Regions from separate parts of the Mesorhizobium sp. UC74_2 genome, predicted to be linked through region 2. Evidence: predicted binding sites of a transcription regulator. Region 2 holds the regulator's gene; the other holds the start of a gene.
The links. The regulator HrcA, encoded in region 2, represses chaperone genes, less so after heat shock. The targets are predictions, from matches to a motif close to GTTAGCACTCNCNNNNNGNGAGTGCTAAC.

Region 1 (3,410 bases), 1.6 Mb from region 2:
CGTCGTCGACGCGGTCCTTCTTTTCCTTCACTTCCACTTCGGTCGCACCGCCGACGCGGATGACGGCAACGCCGCCAGCCAGCTTGGCGAGACGCTCCTGGAGCTTCTCACGGTCGTAGTCCGAGGTGGTCTCTTCGATCTGCTGCTTGATCTGGGCAACGCGGCCCTGGATCTCGGCCTTCTTGCCGGCGCCGTCGACGATCGTGGTGTTCTCCTTCTCGATACGCACCTTCTTGGCCCGGCCGAGCATGTTGAGCGTCACGCTTTCGAGCTTGATGCCGAGGTCTTCCGAGATGACCTGGCCACCGGTGAGGATGGCGATGTCTTCCAGCATGGCCTTGCGGCGATCGCCGAAGCCCGGAGCCTTGACGGCAGCGATCTTCAGGCCGCCACGCAGCTTGTTGACGACCAGCGTGGCCAGGGCCTCGCCTTCGACGTCTTCCGAGATGATGAGGAGCGGCTTGGAGGTCTGCACGACGGCCTCGAGAACCGGGAGCATGGCCTGAAGGTTGGACAGCTTCTTCTCGTGCAGGAGGATGTAGGCGTCCTCGAGCTCGGCGATCATCTTGTCCGGGTTGGTGATGAAGTACGGCGACAGGTAGCCGCGGTCGAACTGCATGCCTTCGACGACTTCCAGCTCGGTCTCGGCGGTCTTGGCTTCCTCAACGGTGATGACACCTTCGTTGCCGACCTTCTGCATCGCTTCGGCGATCATCTTGCCGACCGACTCGTCGCCGTTGGCCGAGATGGTGCCGACCTGCGCGACTTCCTCGGAGGTCTTGATCTTCTTCGAAGCCTTGCCGAGGGCGGCAACGACTTCAACCACGGCGAGGTCGATACCGCGCTTCAGGTCCATCGGGTTCATGCCGGCGGCAACCGACTTGGCGCCTTCCTGCACGATCGCCTGGGCGAGAACGGTCGCGGTCGTGGTGCCGTCGCCGGCGATGTCGTTGGTCTTCGAAGCGACTTCGCGGACCATCTGGGCGCCCATGTTCTCGAACTTGTCCTCAAGTTCGATTTCCTTGGCGACGGTGACGCCGTCCTTGGTGATGCGCGGAGCGCCGAACGACTTGTCGATGACGACGTTGCGGCCCTTCGGACCGAGGGTGACCTTCACCGCGTCGGCGAGGATGTTGACGCCGCGCAGCATGCGCTCGCGGGCATCACGGGAGAATTTTACTTCTTTAGCAGCCATTTTTTACTCCTGGGCTTAAGCGCCCGAAATCAAGATTGGATGGTGCGGATGAGACGCCGGTGATCAGCCGATGATGCCCATGATGTCGGATTCCTTCATGATCAGAAGGTCTTCGCCATTGAGCTTCACTTCGGTGCCCGACCACTTTCCGAACAGGACGCGGTCGCCGGCCTTGACATCCAGCGGAACCAGCTTGCCGGCCTCGTCACGAGCGCCCGAGCCGACGGCGATGACTTCGCCTTCCTGCGGCTTTTCCTTGGCGGTGTCGGGGATGATGATCCCGCCAGCCGTCTTTTCTTCGGATTCAACCCGGCGAACGACCACGCGGTCATGAAGCGGGCGGAACTTCGACTTTGCCATTTGATTTCCTCGGTGCGAAAGGTGAGAAAGAATTTCCTCCGTCCGGCCCTGCCGGACCTTCGGTTAGCACTCTCTGTGGGTGAGTGCTAACGTGGCGGTGAGATAATCCCGCCCATCATGAGAGTCAAGGTGCGGCGCGGCATCTGGCCGCATGAAATCGGTGTTTTGTCCCGGCTGCAGTCGTCCCTGCAGCATGCTCGCCGGCCACACCGATCCAGCATGAGCAAAATATGCTAATCTCACGCCATCCATGAACGGCGGGTGATGGCCATGCCTAATGCGGACCAGGTCTTCGCGGGCTCAATACCGGAAAACTATGATCGCCACATGGTGCCGTTGATTTTTGAGCCATATGCCGTGGATCTCGCACGACGCATTGTTTCCCTCTCGCCCGGCGCTGTTTTGGAAATCGCTGCTGGCACCGGAGCGGTCACCCGCGCGCTGGCGCCACAATTGTCTCCTGACGCCAGATATGTGGTGACCGATCTCAACCAGCCGATGCTGGACTACGCTGCCTCGAGGCAAGGGCCAGACAGCCGTGTCACCTGGCTGCAGGCAGACGCCCTGGCGTTGCCTTTCGCGGATGCCGCCTTCGATCTCGTTTGCTGTCAATTCGGGGCGATGTTCTTCCCAGACCGCGTCGCGGCCTATCGCGAGGCAAAACGCGTGCTGAGGCCCGGTGGGCATTTCCTGTTCAGCGTATGGGATCGCATCGAGGAGAATGTTCTTGCGAATGATGTGACGAACGCTCTCGCCCAAGTTTTTCCAGACGACCCACCGCGTTTCCTGGCACGCACGCCACACGGCTATCACGACAAGGAACAGATCCGCCGTGACGTGGAGCGCGCGGGGTTCTCTCGCGTCGAAATCGATACAAGGGCGGAGCAGAGCCGTGCATCCTCGCCGCTGCTTCCCGCCGTCGCCTATTGCAAGGGAACCGTGCTGCGCACGGAAATCGAGGCCAGGGATGCAGGAAAACTGGACGCTGCCACCGACCATGTCGCAAGGGTGATTGCGGAAAGGCATGGGCAGGGTGAGGTTGCCGCCAAGATCCAGGCCCACATCGTCGTGGCCACGGCCTGATCTAGTCGAAAAATGCGCGCAACTGGCCGTGAATGATCGATTTGTAATCGTCGATCGTGCGTTGTCCCTGCATTCCATCCTGTGTCAGCGCCAATCGCACGACGCCACCGGCGAGCTGGAAGAACAGGAACACCATGCGCCTGAATTCCTCCTGCCGCTGTGCTTTCAACAGATGGAAGACCTTGTCGCAGAAGATGTTCGCCTGGTGATGTGTTTCGGCGATGTCGAGATTCTGCAGTGCCTTGTCGGCCTGGATGGCATGCTGCAGATCCAGGATGGCGGGATCGCCAGCGACGCGTTCGTAGTAGTCGTCGAGCATCCTGTCTGAAGCCGCGATCATGCTTTCCAGCCCGTCGATGCCGGCAGCGATATCCCGCTGTCGCGTGCGCGTGACCTCCGAGAAGCGTTCGTAAAGCGTGGCCAGGATCGCCGATTTGTTCGGGAAATAGTGATAGACGGTGGCAATCGGGCCGCCCGCCAGCGCGCCGACTTCTTTCATGGTGACGGCGTCGATACCTTTTTCGCCGATCAGCCGCTTGGCGGTGGCCAGGATGGCATCGATGCGCTCGCGGCTGCGCTCCTGCTTCGGCCGGCGCCGCAACTGCGACCCGGCGGCTGTAGGCTTGGGCTGTTTCATGAGCCGGCTGTCCACACTCTGATGGATCCTCGTCACCAAATCCGCATTGACAAGAAAGATGATTATGTATCAGTTTTCAAGATGCTGATTGATTGTCAGCTTTTGGCTTGAGGCAACGGACGTTGGGAGGCGCCT
Region 2 (3,410 bases):
ACGCCCTGTCCGCAGCGAAAGAACACATGCCGGCCAGCTACCTTGCCGATGCGCTCCAGGCCGATGATATCGGCATAGAACGCTTCCGCCGCCTCCAGGTCGATGACGTAGAGCGCGGATTCAAGGATGGCGGCAGGCTGCATCACGCCTCAGGCCACCGCCATCTGCTGCAACGACACCAGCCGGGAAATGCCCTTCTTGGCCAGCGCCATCAGCGCCGAGAACTGCTCTTCCGAGAAAGGCTCGCCTTCCGCCGTGCCCTGGATTTCGACGATACCGCCCTTGCCGGTCATGACGAAATTCGCATCGGTGCCGGCCGAGGAATCCTCAAGATAGTCGAGGTCGATGACCGGCTGGCCGTCATGGATGCCGCAGGAAATGGCAGCGACATGGTCCTTCAGAACCTTGTCCAGCTTCACCATCTGGCGTGCCTCCATCCAGCGAAGGCAGTCATAGAGCGCCACCCAGCCGCCGGTGATGGAAGCCGTGCGGGTGCCGCCATCGGCCTGGATGACGTCGCAGTCGACGGTGATCTGCACTTCGCCGAGCGCCTGCATGTCCACGACAGCGCGCAGGCTGCGGCCGATCAGGCGCTGGATTTCCAGCGTGCGGCCGCCTTGCTTGCCCGCGGAAGCCTCCCGGCGCATGCGGTCGCCGGTCGAACGCGGCAGCATGCCGTATTCGGCCGTCACCCAGCCCTTGCCGGAGTTGCGCATCCAGCCCGGTACCTTCTCCTCCAGGCTCGCCGTGCACAGCACATGCGTGTCGCCGAATTTCACCAGGCAGGAGCCTTCGGCGTGCTTGGAAACGCCGCGCTCGAAGGAGATCGCACGCATTTCATCTGGCTGGCGTTTGGAAGGGCGCATCAAAGCTCTTTCTTCTTGGTTTTGGAGTCGTGGCCGGCTTGTAGCCCCATGCAGGATCGGGCGCAAAGGAAAACGGGTCGCTTGCGTCGCCCCGGTTGCAATCTATATCCTTGGCCCTGGAGATCTTGTGCCCGATGACCAAACCCATCGTCGATCCGATCATGCAATCGCCGGCCTTCCAGCCGCTCGACATACGCTCGCGCGACATCTTCCGGCGCATCGTCGAATCCTATCTGAGGGATGGTGAGCCGGTTGGCTCACGCTCCTTGTCACGCATTCTGCCTTCGTCGCTGTCACCGGCAACGATCCGCAATGTGATGAGTGACCTGGAGCATCTCGGCCTGATCTACGCACCGCACATTTCCGCCGGACGGCTGCCGACCCAGCAGGGCCTGCGTTTCTTCGTCGATGCGTTCATGGAGTTCGGTGATCTCACCGACGACGAACGCCGTTCCATCGAGACGCAGGTGAAGGCTTCGGGCGAGGGCATGTCGCTCGAACATATGCTGACCGAGGCCAGCCAGATGCTGTCGGGCATGTCGCGTGGCGCCGGGCTGGTCCTGGCCGCAAAGGCCGAAGTGGCGCTGAAGCACATTGAATTCATCCAGCTGGAGCCGGGCAAGGCCCTGGCGGTGCTGGTTTCCCAGGGCGGCGATGTCGAAAACCGCGTCATCGACCTGCCGGCCGGCATCACGCTGTCGCAATTGCACGAGGCCTCGAATTTCCTCAACGCCCATATCCGTGGCCGCACGCTTGCCGAAGCGCGCGGAGAGATTTCCCGGCTGAAGGAAGAAACACGTACCGCGCTCGATGCGCTGTCGCAGGATCTGGTCGAGAAAGGTCTCGCAATCTGGGCCGGCACCGAGAGTGGCCTGCCGGCTCGCCTCATCGTGCGCGGACGCGCCAATCTGCTCGAGAATGTCACTGCCCAGGCAGACATCGAACTGCTCAAGCGTCTGTTCGAGGATATGGAGGCGCAGGACGGGCTGATCCAGTTGCTCGACCTCGCCGAACAGGGATCGGGCGTGCGTATCTTCATCGGCTCGGAAAACAAGCTGTTTTCGCTGTCGGGCTCGTCTTTGGTGGTCGCCCCTTATCGTGACAAGGATGCGCGCGTGGTCGGCGCCCTCGGTGTCATCGGTCCGACGCGTCTCAACTATGCCCGGATTGTGCCGATGGTGGACTATACGGCGCAGCTGATTTCGCGCATGCTGCGATAGCCGCTGAGATTGCCAGCCAGGAGGGAACACCATGGCGCTGGAAGAGATCAAAGCCCGGATCAGCCTGCTTCTGCAGGAGATGGTCAACCAGCCGGAAGACGAGCACGAGATCCAGGAACAGTTGCGCGAGAAGTTCTCGGAGCTGCGCGCGCTTGGCCTGCCGCTGCCCGCTGATCTTGTCGAACTGGAACGGCGGCTCGAAGCCGGTTTCGGTGCTGAAGCCTAGCACCTTTTCACGCTCAGTTGTGATGCGCCGATGCGTCTCCCGTCCTATCTTCCACTCGGTGGGCGAAGGAGGATGATGTGAAACGCGCCGTTGCAGCCTTGCTGGTTCCGTTCTTCGTTGCCCCTGTGCCTCTGGCTTTTGCCCAGCAATCCGAGGTCCTGAAAGGGGAGGCAGCCTTTGGCGGCTGGCGCGCCGACAAACCTGGCACCCAGCGCCTGCTGACACCGCAGGATCTGCCGAAACCCTATATTTCAGATTCCGCCTCGAACAGTCCCGGTGAGGTGCGGCGGCCAAAGAACGTGGAGCCGAAGCTGCCGGCCGGTTTTTCGGCCGAACTGATCGCTTCGGGCATCAGCAATCCGCGCGCCGTACGCGTCGCGCCGAACGGTGACATCTTCGTCGCCGACAGCCGCGCTGACCAGGTTCGGCTCTACCGGCCCGGCGATGGTGCCGGCAAGCCTGCCGAAGAAACCATCTACGCCAGGGGCTTGAGTTCACCCTATGGCATCGCCTTCCACCCGCTGGACGAGCCCCGTTGGGTCTATGTTGCCAACACCGACAGCATCGTGCGTTTTGCCTACAAGGCCGGCGACCTGAAGGCTTCTGGAAAGCCCGAAACCGTTGTCGCGGACATTCCCGACGGCGGTCACTGGACCCGCGACATCGCTTTTTCGCCAGACGGCAAGACGCTTTATCTGTCTGTGGGATCAGCCTCCAATGTTGCCGAAGAGCTTGGTGATCCTCCTGGTGGCCCCAAGGCGTGGGCCGCCAGCGAGCCGCTTGGGGCGGCGTGGGGGTATGAACGTGGCCGCGCGGCCGTCTTTGCCTTCGATCCGGACGGCAATAACCGCCGGACCGTTGCCACCGGCTTGCGCAACTGCTCAGGGCTCACCGTCCAGCCTGCAACCGGCCAGCCCTGGTGTGTGGTCAACGAGCGCGACGCTCTGGGCGACAATCTTCCTTTCGAATACGCGACTTCGGTGAAGCAGGGCGCCTTCTACGGCTGGCCCTGGTATTACATCGGCAACAATGAGGACCCGCGTCATGCCGGCACCCGCCCCGATCTCGCCGGCAAGGTGACGGTGCCGGATGTTCTGA

Region 1: the regulator HrcA is predicted to act here: its motif matches at 1,618-1,646, upstream of groES (co-chaperone GroES).

Annotation. Positions count from the first base shown of each region.
Region 1 covers NZ_CP170562.1:1,966,097-1,969,506, forward strand. Annotated here, with positions in the region: gene groL (chaperonin GroEL) at 1-1,195, opposite strand, end outside; gene groES (co-chaperone GroES) at 1,259-1,555, opposite strand; gene ACFJIU_RS09490 (class I SAM-dependent methyltransferase) at 1,826-2,638, shown strand; gene ACFJIU_RS09495 (TetR/AcrR family transcriptional regulator) at 2,640-3,275, opposite strand.
Region 2 covers NZ_CP170562.1:3,539,611-3,543,020, reverse strand. Annotated here, with positions in the region: gene ACFJIU_RS17300 (VOC family protein) at 1-143, opposite strand, end outside; gene rph (ribonuclease PH) at 150-866, opposite strand; gene hrcA (heat-inducible transcriptional repressor HrcA) at 1,001-2,086, shown strand; gene ACFJIU_RS17285 (hypothetical protein) at 2,118-2,312, shown strand; gene ACFJIU_RS17280 (PQQ-dependent sugar dehydrogenase) at 2,390-3,410, shown strand, end outside.